4 regions of the Ureibacillus sp. GCM10028918 genome follow, and region 3 is predicted to be linked to each of the others. Evidence: riboswitches for the same ligand, from Rfam matches in the RefSeq annotation. Region 3 holds a riboswitch; each other region holds the start of a gene.

Region 1 (3,199 bases), on a different contig from region 3:
CTTTATGAAAACAGTTGTTGTTGTAGGTGGAGGAATAACAGGTCTTTGCACACTACATTATTTAAAACGTCAAGCACCGAGTGGTGAGCCGATTCGCTACATACTAGCAGAGAAGAATTCTTATATGGGTGGAAAAATGCATACTGTGCGTGAATCCGGCTTTATTATGGAAACGGGTGCCGATTCTATTGTTGCTCGTCACCCAAATGTCCTTGAACTTATAAAAGAGCTCGATTTTGAATCGGAATTAGTATATAACGAAACGGGTATATCGTATATTCATACAAATAATGAATTACATGCGATTCCAGCAGGTTCTACATTTGGTATACCAATGAGCTTGGAATCCTTGCAGGCAAGTACTTTAGTTTCTGAAGAAGGAAAACAGCGTGTTTTACAGGATGCTGAAATCCCTAATGATCGTTTTACAAAGGATAGTTCAATAGGGGACTTTCTAGAGTACTTCTTAGGAAAAGAAATAGTCGAGAAGCAAATTGCCCCGGTCCTTGCAGGGGTGTACTCCGGCGACTTATATCAGTTATCTCTTGCATCCACATTACCTTATTTGGTTGATTATAAGGACAAGTATGGCAGCATCATGAAGGGTTTTGAAGCAAATAGAGAGCAGTTTGATAAGGCAGCCAATAAAAAATTTATTTCATTTCGAAATGGACTTTCAGCTCTAATCAATCGCCTGGAGGAACTTCTTCCTGAAGTGGAATTCTATAAAAACATTGAAACAACAAGTGTGAAGAAAAATGGTGCGTTATATAATGTGAAGTTTTCCAATGGGGAAATGGTACAAGCAGATGTGGTTGTACTAGCAGTGCCGAATAACGTTGTTAAAAGTATATTAAATGATGAAGAACTTGATCGGGACTTAGGTAAGTTTACGAATGCTTCAGCTCTAACAATGTATTTGGGCTTTAGTCTACCGGATTCGATTTTACCTGCCGATGGGACGGGTTTTATCGTGTCTCATAATAGTGGTTTAGTTTGTAATGCATCAACATGGACTAGCAGGAAATGGAAGCACACTTCTTCGGATGGCAATTTGCTCGTTAGATTATTCTATAAAAACACGAATCCTCGATACGAAGAATTAGCTGCAATGACAACGGAAGAGTTAACGAAAGTTGCATTAGAAGATGTGAAGCTAAGCCTTAATATCCAAGATGAACCGATAGTGGTGAATGTAGCGAGATGGATCAATATGATGCCAAAGTATGATTTAGCTCATAAGGAAGCGTTGGACTCCTTATTAGTCGACTTAAATTCAAAATATCCAAATCTCTATATTGCAGGGAGCTCCTATTTTGGTGTAGGAATTGGGGCTTGTATTGAAAATGGAAAAAACACAGCCGATAAAATACTGAAAAGTCTAGCAGCAATCCAAAAGTAGAGTAATATCTCAAAAGTCTGAAAACTTATTGACGAAATCGCATTTTAAAGATATGATACGTTTTAACATATTAAAACTAAATAGAACTCTTATCAAGAGAAGTGGAGGGACTGGCCCGATGAAGCTTCAGCAACCAACAAAAATTGTAAGGTGCTAAATCCAGCGGCATAAGCCGAAAGATGAGGAGGATAGCAAAAACAAAAGCCTTCTTTTCATAAGAAGGCTTTTATTTTTTTATGGAAATAAGAAGGTTTATACGGATGATGTTGCTATGAGATAAATTGAGAAGTTCTAAAAGTATTAATTTTTCATGTGATATTCATTAAATAAGGTACGTGAAAAACTATTACACCGCATTAAATAAACGGAATATTTAGAATGAAAAAGGGGATGGGATGTATGGGGCTACTTGAAGTGTTAAAAACAAAAGTATTAACAGCCGATGGAGCAATGGGGACTCTACTATATTCATATGGTCTAGATAATTGCCATGAAGAAATGAATATTATAAAACCTGATTTAATTGAACAAATCCATCTTGAATATATAACTGCTGGAGCTGATGTGATTCAAACTAATACATACGGTGCAAATGCTATTAAACTCGCACGCTATGGTCTGCAAGCTAGAGTAAAGGAAATTAATGAAGCAGCAGTTTCCATCGCAAAAAAGGCAGTGGGGAACGGCAATCAGTTTATTTTGGGGTCAATCGGGGCAATACGTGGTGTGCGTAAAAGTGATGTGACACTTGATGAGATACTAGCGGCTATTAAAGAGCAAACAAGAGCTTTAATTGACGGGAAGGTAGATGGACTTTTACTTGAAACTTATTATAATCTTGAGGAGTTAACCGAAACGATTAAAATGCTGCGCACAGTAACTTCATTACCCATCATTGCACAAGTATCCATGCCTGAACCTGGCGTACTGATAAATGGGATGAACTTAAATGAAGCCCTTAAAGATCTTCAAGATTTGGGGGCTGATATCGTTGGGGTTAACTGTCGATTAGGTCCTCATCATACACTTCAAGCATTTGAAGGAGTTGAATTACCGGAAAAGGCATTTTTATCTGCTTACCCAAATGCGTCTTTATTAGATATCGAAGAGGGGCGAGTGATTTATGAATCAGAAGTTGATTACTTTGCAAGAGCGGCTGTGCAGCTACGAAACCAAGGTGTTCGACTGATTGGTGGATGCTGTGGCACAACGCCAAAGCATATTGAAGCAGCGAAAAAAAAACTAAGGCATTTAAAGCCAATTGAAGTGAAGATTGCGAAAGTGCAAAAGGAAATCTTCATTCGAGAGGCAGAACCTAGTAATTTAGAACCGCTTCACGAAAAGGTAAAACGTGAACGTTCTGTCATTGTTGAATTGGATACACCAAGACATTTAGAGATTGAAGCCTTCGTGGAAGGGGCCAAGACACTCTATAGCGAAGGTGCGGATATTATAATGATGGCGGATAATTCATTGGCATCTCCTCGTATTAGTAATGTTGCGATGGGCTCTATTTTGAAGCTGCAGCATGGTATCCGAACAATGCCTCATATTACTTGCCGTGATCGTAATTTAATTGGATTACAGTCGCACATAATGGGGTTAAATGCACTGGGTTTACATGATATTTTAACTGTAACAGGAGACCCAACAAAAGTAGGTGATTTTCCAGGGGCAACTAGCGTTTATGATGTGTCGTCCATGGAGTTAATTTCATTAATTAAAAAATTAAATGAAGGAATCTCTTTCTCAGGTAAACCTTTACGTAAAAAGGCAAACTTTTCTGTAGCTGCAGCC
Region 2 (3,199 bases), on a different contig from region 3:
TTCTTTTAGTTGCCCAGCGATATCTGTATTTTCCCATGGCACGTCTAAGTCAGTACGACCAAAGTGTCCATAAGCAGCTGTTTGTTTGTAGATTGGTCTACGAAGGTCAAGCATTTTAATAATGCCAGCAGGACGTAAATCGAATAATTCACTTACCCATTCTACTAATTGTTCTTCTTTCACGATTCCAGTTCCAAATGTATCAATGGCAATTGATACAGGTCGGGCAACACCGATTGCATAAGCTAATTGTACTTCAGCACGTTCGGCCAGACCCGCAGCTACAATATTTTTTGCAACGTATCTTGCAGCATATGCTGCTGAGCGGTCAACTTTTGTCGCATCCTTACCAGAGAATGCACCACCACCATGGCGAGCATACCCACCATAAGTATCTACAATAATTTTACGACCTGTCAGACCTGCATCGCCTTTTGGACCACCGATTACAAAACGGCCAGTTGGGTTAATAAAGTATTTTGTGTTCGCATCAATTAAGTCAGCAGGCACCACTACATTAATGACTTTTTCTTTGATATCTTCATGGATTTGTTCTAACGTAACTTCTTCATCGTGTTGAGTAGAAATAACAATCGTATCTACACGTACCGGCTTGTTATTTTCATCATACTCGATAGTTACTTGAGTTTTACCATCAGGACGCAAGTAAGAAAGTTCTTGAGATTTTCGCACTTCTGTTAGGCGTCGAGCTAGTCTGTGTGCAAGACTGATTGGAAGTGGCATAAGTTCTGGTGTCTCATTACATGCAAACCCGAACATTAATCCTTGGTCCCCTGCTCCAATCGCTTCAATATCCTCGTCAGTCATGAATCCTTCACGAGCTTCTAAAGCTTGGTCAACTCCTTGTGCAATATCTGGTGATTGCTCGCCAATTGCTACTAACACAGCTAGGTTTTCTGCGTCAAAACCATATTTTCCGCGAGTATAGCCAATCTCTGCTACAGTATCCCGAACAATTCCTTTAATATCTACATATGTTGAAGTTGTGATTTCACCTGCAACCAGCACTAAACCAGTTGTCACGGTTGTTTCACAAGCTACACGAGCATTTGGGTCTTCTTTTAAAATCGCATCCAAAATTGCATCTGAGATTTGGTCACAAATTTTATCTGGGTGTCCTTCTGTTACACTTTCTGATGTAAACAGTCTACGGTTTGTCATTTCGTTTCCTCCTAAGTTTATAGCGAGATAAATTCTCGTTGTTGATACGGTACTCATTATCCATGTTTAACCCGCTCTACTCGATCGGTATTTCAGCCGTTACCATTTAACTTGTTCATTCTTTCCTACTTTAGAATATAAGTTAGGTAAATGTGAATTAATGTTTTATTATTACTCTCGTATAAAACAGTAAGCGAACAAAATTTCAGCTTAACATTTGTCACAGTAATCAATAATCTTATTTCTTTAAAATCTGCATACTGGACATAATAAAACTACAATCTAAAATGTGTATATACGGTCTATACAAATACATGGATTTAGAAAGGCACAGATAAAAATAGAAAAAAATGCTATCCTCATCATTGTGTTCCAATTAGAAAAAAAAAATTCCTTTTACTCTAGTTAAGACATGAGTAAAAGGAATTGTGGATTCATAACATTACCTTTCACTCTTATCGTTCAAGGGTATTCCCTTGCATCAGGTTGGCACCATCGCGTTAAATAAATAACGCAGGTTGCCGGGTTTCATAGGGCCTTGACCCTCCACCAACTCGGGATAAGAGTATCCGTTCAATAGTACATCTTACGTAATGTAGGGTCACTTGTCAATCGTTTTTGACTAATTCTATTAAAAGTTTAAAGATTTAAAAATAATTTTCCGGACTAGTATAGACTAATTAATTCAATGTGTTATACTATTTTTGAAAATAATCAAACCTCCCGGCACTTAGGGAATTCTATAAAAAGGATGGTATTTAATCGATGAATTCAGTAGAAATTGCAAATGAGCTGAAGGAATTATTAAACGGCGAAAATATTAAAGTTCAATTATCCGTACCACAATTAGTGGAAAAAGCTACAGAACGTGGAGAAGCTACATTAACTGCTGAAGGTGCATTACGTGCTGAAACAGGCAAATATACTGGTCGTTCTCCTAAAGATAAATATATCGTAGAAGAAGAAAGCACAAAAGACAAAATCGACTGGGGTAATGTTAACCGTCCGATTTCTGCTGAAGTGTTTGATAATCTATATATAAAAGTGGTCAACTATTTAAAAGAAAAAGAAGAGCTATATGTATTCAAAGGATATGCTGGTGCAGACAAAGAATCTCAGCTGCAAATTCAAGTTATTAACGAATACGCATGGCACAATCTATTCTGTCATCAATTATTCATCCGTCCAACTAACGAAGAACTAGCTGCTCATAATGCAGAATTTACTATTGTATCAGCTCCGAACTTTAAAGCTGATCCAGCAGTTGATGGCACAGCTTCTGAAACATTTATCATCGTTTCACTAGAAAAGAAAATTATTCTAATCGGTGGTACTGAATATGCTGGAGAAATGAAAAAATCGATCTTCGGTATAATGAACTACCTTTTACCAGAAAACGACATTTTCTCTATGCATTGCTCGGCTAACGTAGGTGAAGAAGGAGATGTTGCTTTATTCTTCGGTCTATCTGGCACTGGTAAAACTACTTTATCGGCAGATAGCAACCGTAAATTAATTGGTGATGACGAGCATGGTTGGTCAGATAACGGTGTATTCAACATTGAAGGTGGATGCTACGCAAAAACAATTAACCTTTCTGCCGAAAAAGAACCAGAAATATATAATGCAATTCGTTTTGGGACTGTATTAGAAAACGTTGTTGTTGACCCGGAATCTCGCATTCCTAACTACGATGATGGTTCTCTAACTGAAAATACGCGTGCTGCATATCCAATTCACTTTATCGATAATATCGTCATGCCATCTGTTGCAGGACATCCAAAAACAATTGTATTTTTAACTGCTGATGCTTTTGGTGTGCTGCCTCCAATCAGTAAGTTAACAAAAGAACAAGCGATGTACCACTTCCTGAGTGGTTTTACTTCAAAATTAGCAGGTACAGAACGTGGCGTTACATCTCCTGAGCCAGTATTCTCTACATGCTTCGGTTCACCTTTCTTACCTCTTCCAGCTACTCGTTACGCTGAAATGTTAGGTGAAAAAATTGATGAACACG
Region 3 (3,199 bases):
TTTCTGCTTCTTTAATGATGGTATTAACAGATTTAGGCATCCCTGCATCCACTAATGTCCAGCCTGTTGAATTGTTTGCTTCGCCAATCATACACACATTGACTACCTGAATTGTAAAAGAGTATATATCAGGTCTTACTTCTTGACCTTTTCCACTTGAAACCGAGGTCATGGGTATATACTTATAATCCTCACCATAATTCATTTGTTCAGACATAATTTTGCCCCCTTCCAATAGTATTTTTTCTCTAAACCCGATGAATATTCATTCTATAATGATTTATTTCCACAAAATTGTAGGGTTTAATCAGATTTGGAAGTAATTGATGGGCAAAAATGATGTACTGCTTGAGAATTTGTTATTCATTATCATGATGAATACAAAAAGTCATCTATTACTGGCAAAAAGTGGTGGTAATTAATAGTATGAAACACAATAATCCTTCCACAAATAAAATCATCTCAATACCGGAAATAAATTTCCAAATAGAAAAGCCATGTGTTTTAAACACATGGCTCACTTACTAAATATGGAATTCTATCGTATCCTCAACATAGTGCCAATCAAATGGTGTTTCTTGGTAAACATAGTAGTTTAACCAGTTGTAGAAAAGAAGATATGATTGAGCCCGCCAAGTATTTTTGGGTGTCTTGTTCGGGTCATTATCCGGGAAGTAGTTCACGGGAATGTCTACCGAGTCCCCTTTTTCTATATCCCGTGCATATTCATCTGCCAACGTTGTCGCATCATATTCTAAATGGCCAGTGATCATAATATGCTTCGTGTCTTTTGATTGTACAATAAATGGACCCGCTTCTTCTGAGTAGCTAAGTAAATGCAATTCCGGATGATTACGCACTTCCTCTAACGAAACAGAAGTGTGGCGAGAGTGCGGTGCAACATATTCATCACTAAATCCGCGCACTAAATCGACAGTTAAATCAGTAATCACATGGGAATATATGCCCGAGCATTTTTTAGGAAGCTCAAATTTTCCGATATTGAAATGTTTATAAAGGGCCGCCTGTGCGCCCCAACAAATATACATACAGGAAGTAACATTCACTTTAGCCCAATCCATAATGTCACTAATTTCTTCCCAATAGATTACATCCTCAAATTCCATACGTTCAACTGGAGCACCTGTAATAATCATGCCATCGAATCTGCGATGCTTAATTTCGTTAAAGGTCTTATAAAAAGTATCTAAATGTGATTTCGAAACATTTCTAGAAGCATATGTAGCAGTGTTTAAAAATGTAACATTTGTTTGTAATGGTGTATTCCCTAGTAAACGTAATAGCTGTAACTCCGTTTTCTCTTTTTCAGGCATTAAATTACAAACTAAAATATTTAATGGTCGAATTTGTTGTGTGCTTGCGCGATCTTCTTCCATAACGAAAATTTTCTCTTTGCGCAATATTTCCCCAGCAGGTAAATTCTTTGGTATATTAATCGGCATTCTTGTTCCCCCATTTCTTAACATGCCAAATTCATTCTATCTATACAATAAAAAACCTCCCATTCCAGCGTGAGAATGAGAGGGTATTAGATATACGCGCACTCTTATCTCCCAAGACACTTATGTCTTGCTGGAATTAGCACCTTTCTAACGATGTTAGAGGTTGCTGAAGCTTCATCGGGCCATATCCCTCTGCTTCTCTTGATAAGATAGATGAAATTAAACTAATCGTAACACGGTTCATATATATTTGCAATATTCTAGATTTCAATTAATTCAATTAATCGAATTTTTACATAGAGTCTTTACTTGAGACCATCAGTCTAATGGTAATTTTTGTCTCCATGATGATTTTTCATTTTCCTGGATGAGGTTTTCTAAATGATCATCCCACTTTTTCATCAACGTATTCCAAACACGAGAGAAGAATAAATCCTTTTCTTCATCATAAAGCAGAAATTCTACACATGGCACGTCATTTACTTGGACATCTTCGACAGAATCAATGGAAGTGATAAAAAGTTTTTCCCGCTCATCCTCAATTTCTTCATCATTGTCATCTTTTTTCGAACGAATTGCTTCTACCATAAAGCGATCATCGATAGGAAGTTCATCTTTTTGAATTTGATAACGGAAAATTTGCTCTGGAAAATCTTCAAATTCCAGCACTTCTTCTATATCCCCGACTAAAAAGTTCTTATGCGTAGAACTATATAAAATCTCGGTGGAGGTTGCCTCCTGCTCCTCTTCAAATACCCCATTGGCAAACTGCTTTTGCCCTTTTTCTGTTAATTGAAAGTATGAATCCACTTTCTCAATTAACCCTGTCTTTTGCATTTTCGATAACAAATCTTCCACAAAAAGCTGCTCTACGAGGAGTATTTCGCTGATTTGTTCGGAACTTTGAAATTTTGTATCTTTCAATGATAGAAAGAGCATTTTCATTAAAATATCCATTTTCGTTCGTCTGACTGGCTTATATGTGACTTCTAATGTACGAACAGGAACACACCAAGTATCAGATTCTAGTATCACAGCTTTTGATTTATTTGTTAATTCTAACTCAAGCTTCTGCTGTAAGGATTGTAGTTCCATCGTGTTCTCCTTTTATGAAATAAAACTCTCAATTGTATTTCGATACCCATTTTGTGACTTCACTGTATTTAGAAGTGTTTTATACATTTTACGGGTCTCTTCTTTTTTGGGACGGTTGACAAACATTTCTGTACTTCCGATTAACACAAGTAATTCCCTGGCACGTGATAAGGCAACATTTAAACGACGATAATCTTTGGCAAAACCAATATCCCCGTGTTTATTATCGTTATTGCGAACCATACTTACTAAAATCACATCCATCTCCATTCCCTGGAACTTATCGACAGAACCAGTTCGAATGTGTAGATGAGGAAGGTTCAACTCTTGTTCAATAAGTCTGTTAATTCGTTTTACTTGTGCTGCATAAAAACTAATTACTCCAATAGATTTTAATTCATCTTCTGGCATTAATCCTTTGTCTTTAGCTTTCGCCGTTGCTTCGTTCAGATCAATCAACATATTTCGGATTACTTGGAGCTCGGACTCATTCAGCAAACTTGAGCCTTCCTTCATGCGCTCTTCAAAGAATTCCTGTTTGTTCGGAATATCTACCCATAATAGATGCTCACTTCGGTTAATAATTGGACTTTCTAATTTATGGTCGCGTAAAGCATCTGAATCAGGAAGACCACATTGTA
Region 4 (3,199 bases), on a different contig from region 3:
AAGAGGCACCTGCAGTTTTAAATTGGAATTCATTCTTTGAAAGCTCTCCTAATTTTTGCTTTTTCTCTTCATCTGTTACCCAAATTACACTATAGGCTTGTACAAAGTGAGAACTCGCTGCCATTTGAGCCGTTTGGATTAAATCCACAACTGTTTCTTTTGGAATTGCTTCACCTGTATATTTTCTTACAGACGTATGACTGCGTAATAAATCTTTTGCTGACATTTCATTTCCTCCCCTTAAAAAAATGCATAATTAAAGCCTTACAGAGCAAGGTGCTCCATAAGGCTATATTAGTATATTTTGTTATTTTTTCAAAGAAGAAGGGTTTCTAGAAGTTTTCCCCGGTCTAGCTCAGCCCTTCTTCTTAAAAGCCGATGTAACTTTCGGTTCTGTACCTGAACGTATGCGGTTGATATTTTCGAAGTGAAGATAAAGGGCAATTAAAAATAAAGCCAGAGTAATGATAAAGGGCCATATTGTCGGTTCGCCTAGAAGCGCAGTTACTACGAATAAAATGTACAAAAGGAAAACGCCAATCAGCAAATAATTCGTTAAAAGTGATGCAACCACAAAGGCAAGTACAGCAAGTAACCCGAATTTCCAATCAAGTGCAATAAAAATGCCGATTAAGGAAGCAGTCCCTTTTCCACCACGAAATTTCATATGGATCGGGAAGTTATGGCCCAGGATGACAGCTGCCCCAATAAGGTATAGTAAAAGAGATGTTTGTTCATCGGTAAAAGAGCCAGAGTTTACTAAGTATATACGCAGCAAAACAATAGCCACTGCCCCTTTTCCAATGTCAATCAAAGCAACGAGTGCACCATATTTCCAACCTAGGGACAGGGTGGCGTTAGATGCTCCTGCATTGCCATGACCAACTTCCTTTAAGTTAACGCCCGATAATAATCTGGCAATATTAGAGCCGTGAATGCAGCCGATTAGGTAACCTGCTAAAAGTATAATAATAATGGCAGAAAGCAAAGTGAAAACTCCTTTCGAAAAAAGTGCTTTTTACAATATACTCTATGATTATATAAGATGTTTCAGATATTATCGAAATATTTTAAAAATGTAGTTGACACAGTTGATTACTATGAATTATAGTAAGTTCTAACGATGGAACATGAATCAAATACCTTTATCCAGAGAGGCGGAGGGACTAGGCCCTACGATGCCCAGCAACCGGCGTATTTACGCAAAGGTGCTAATTCCTACAGATTTTGATTAGATCTGAAAGATAAGGGGAGGAAAAATTGCAACTTTGCAGCCCTCTTCTTAGAAGAGGGCTTTTGTTTTTCCATAAGGTCCTCCTCAAAAAAAGATCTGCCATCGATTCTAATTTAGGAGGAAGAAACATGTCACAACAACGACCGGAAACACAATTGCTTCATGGTGGGCAAACACCTGATCCAGTGACAGGAGCAATCGCAGTACCCATTTACAGAACAACGGCGTATGCTTTTGAAAGTACGGAGCACGCGCGGAAATTGTTCGCCCTGGAACAACCCGGAAATATCTACTCGCGTATTATGAACCCGACTGTTGATGTCTTTGAAAAACGTGTTGCATTGCTTGAAGGAGGGGCAGCTGCAGTTGCCTTGTCGTCAGGTGCGGCTGCAATAGCCTTTTCTATTTTGAATGTAGCTGGTACCGGGGATGAAATTGTCTCGGCAGGTTCGTTATATGGGGGTACGTATAACTTACTTGCAAATACTTTACCACGCTACGGCATTACAACTGTATTTGTAGATGAAAGCAATCCAGAGAATTTTGAAGCGGCGATTACGGACAAAACAAAAGCAATCTTTGCAGAAACGGTTGGTAATCCAAGTCTCAACATTTTAGATATTGAACGAGTAGCGGAAATTGCTCATGCGCATGGACTTCCGTTAATCATCGATAATACCTTCCCATCCCCATACGGATCAAACCCGATTGAATTTGGAGCAGATGTTGTTGTACATTCTGCAACAAAATGGATTGGTGGTCATGGTACGACAATTGGAGGTATCGTAGTGGATGCCGGTAAATTTGACTGGACAGGTGGACGCTTCCCAGGCTTCACTGAACCGGATGAGTCATATCATGGCATTCGTTTTGGGATTGATACAGCGGGTGCTGCCTTTGCAACAAAATTGCGTGTTCAATTATTGCGCGACTTCGGTCCAACCCTTAGTGCAGACAGTGCATTTAACTTCCTGCAAGGTCTAGAAACGCTTCATTTGCGTTATACAAAACACGGAGAAAATGCACAGAAGGTTGCACAATACCTTGATAACCACTCATTCGTGGAATATGTCAATTATCCAGGCAAAGAAAACTTCCCATCGCATTCATTAGCGAAAAAATACTTAAAAAATGGTTTCGGCTCCATGCTTACATTTGGCATTAAAGGTGGCCGCGAAGTGGGAAGTAAAGTGATTGATCATGTGCAGCTATTCTCTCATGTAGCCAATGTAGGAGATGCCAGATCTCTAATTATTCATCCAGCTTCAACAACACATCAACAACTATCTCCAGAAGAGTTAAAAGTGGCAGGTGTATCTGAAGAGCTCATTCGCTTATCAGTTGGACTAGAGGCTGTAGAAGATATCATTGCAGATTTAAAACAGGCTTTAACAAAAGCAATTGAATCTGTTTCGCAAGCAAACGTTTAATTAGAATACAAGGATTGGTGAAATAGACTTTTCACTTCATTCGTAAAAGGGATCTTTTCACCAATTCTATCAAGTGCCATTCATTCGGCTATCTAGACTTGAATACCAAGTAAGTCTATTTGTTTTATTGACATAAAGGTGTCTGATTTGTATAATAATTAATATAGAGCAAAATTATCGGAATTAAAATCAGTCACTTACAATCTAATAGTCGGGTTGTTTTAACGGGTGTAAAAGGAGTGTTGTTAAATGGGGAATATTTATAGCGCGCAAAATTTTGCGGCATATTTGATATATGAACTAAATGAAAAAGGTACGTTTATTAATTCGTTCTCACTTCAGCGCCTATTAGCTGTAGTAGATAATCTTTGGTACAAAAACTTTGGACATACAGCCTTTGAAGAAGAAACTACAAATTTTATAGAAAAGAATTATTATGTAAAAGAAGTTTTCGAGGCATATAAAGAGTTTGAAGATCAGCATCTACTAATACCAGCTAAAGAATGGCATTTAGAATATGGTCAATTCCAGCTTG

Evidence for each region. Region 3 has a riboswitch for S-adenosylmethionine ahead of metA (homoserine O-acetyltransferase MetA). Riboswitches for the same ligand answer to the same signal wherever they lie in the genome.
Region 1: another riboswitch for S-adenosylmethionine. It lies ahead of ACFQU5_RS15110 (bifunctional homocysteine S-methyltransferase/methylenetetrahydrofolate reductase); the one in region 3 lies ahead of metA (homoserine O-acetyltransferase MetA).
Region 2: another riboswitch for S-adenosylmethionine. It lies ahead of metK (methionine adenosyltransferase); the one in region 3 lies ahead of metA (homoserine O-acetyltransferase MetA).
Region 4: another riboswitch for S-adenosylmethionine. It lies ahead of ACFQU5_RS09275 (O-acetylhomoserine aminocarboxypropyltransferase/cysteine synthase family protein); the one in region 3 lies ahead of metA (homoserine O-acetyltransferase MetA).

Annotation. Positions count from the first base shown of each region.
Region 1 covers NZ_JBHTFK010000018.1:25,823-29,021, reverse strand. Annotated here, with positions in the region: gene hemG (protoporphyrinogen oxidase) at 5-1,402, shown strand; SAM riboswitch class I at 1,489-1,588, shown strand; gene ACFQU5_RS15110 (bifunctional homocysteine S-methyltransferase/methylenetetrahydrofolate reductase) at 1,802-3,199, shown strand, end outside.
Region 2 covers NZ_JBHTFK010000014.1:15,257-18,455, reverse strand. Annotated here, with positions in the region: gene metK (methionine adenosyltransferase) at 1-1,182, opposite strand, end outside; SAM riboswitch class I at 1,635-1,748, opposite strand; gene pckA (phosphoenolpyruvate carboxykinase (ATP)) at 1,948-3,199, shown strand, end outside.
Region 3 covers NZ_JBHTFK010000017.1:150,760-153,958, reverse strand. Annotated here, with positions in the region: gene ACFQU5_RS13675 (MBL fold metallo-hydrolase) at 1-217, opposite strand, end outside; gene metA (homoserine O-acetyltransferase MetA) at 525-1,463, opposite strand; SAM riboswitch class I at 1,565-1,674, opposite strand; gene ACFQU5_RS13665 (hypothetical protein) at 1,782-2,558, opposite strand; gene ACFQU5_RS13660 (AAA domain-containing protein) at 2,571-3,199, opposite strand, start outside.
Region 4 covers NZ_JBHTFK010000007.1:25,127-28,325, forward strand. Annotated here, with positions in the region: gene nfsA (oxygen-insensitive NADPH nitroreductase) at 1-226, opposite strand, end outside; gene ACFQU5_RS09270 (glycerol-3-phosphate acyltransferase) at 356-988, opposite strand; SAM riboswitch class I at 1,143-1,251, shown strand; gene ACFQU5_RS09275 (O-acetylhomoserine aminocarboxypropyltransferase/cysteine synthase family protein) at 1,363-2,664, shown strand; gene ACFQU5_RS09280 (hypothetical protein) at 2,914-3,199, shown strand, end outside.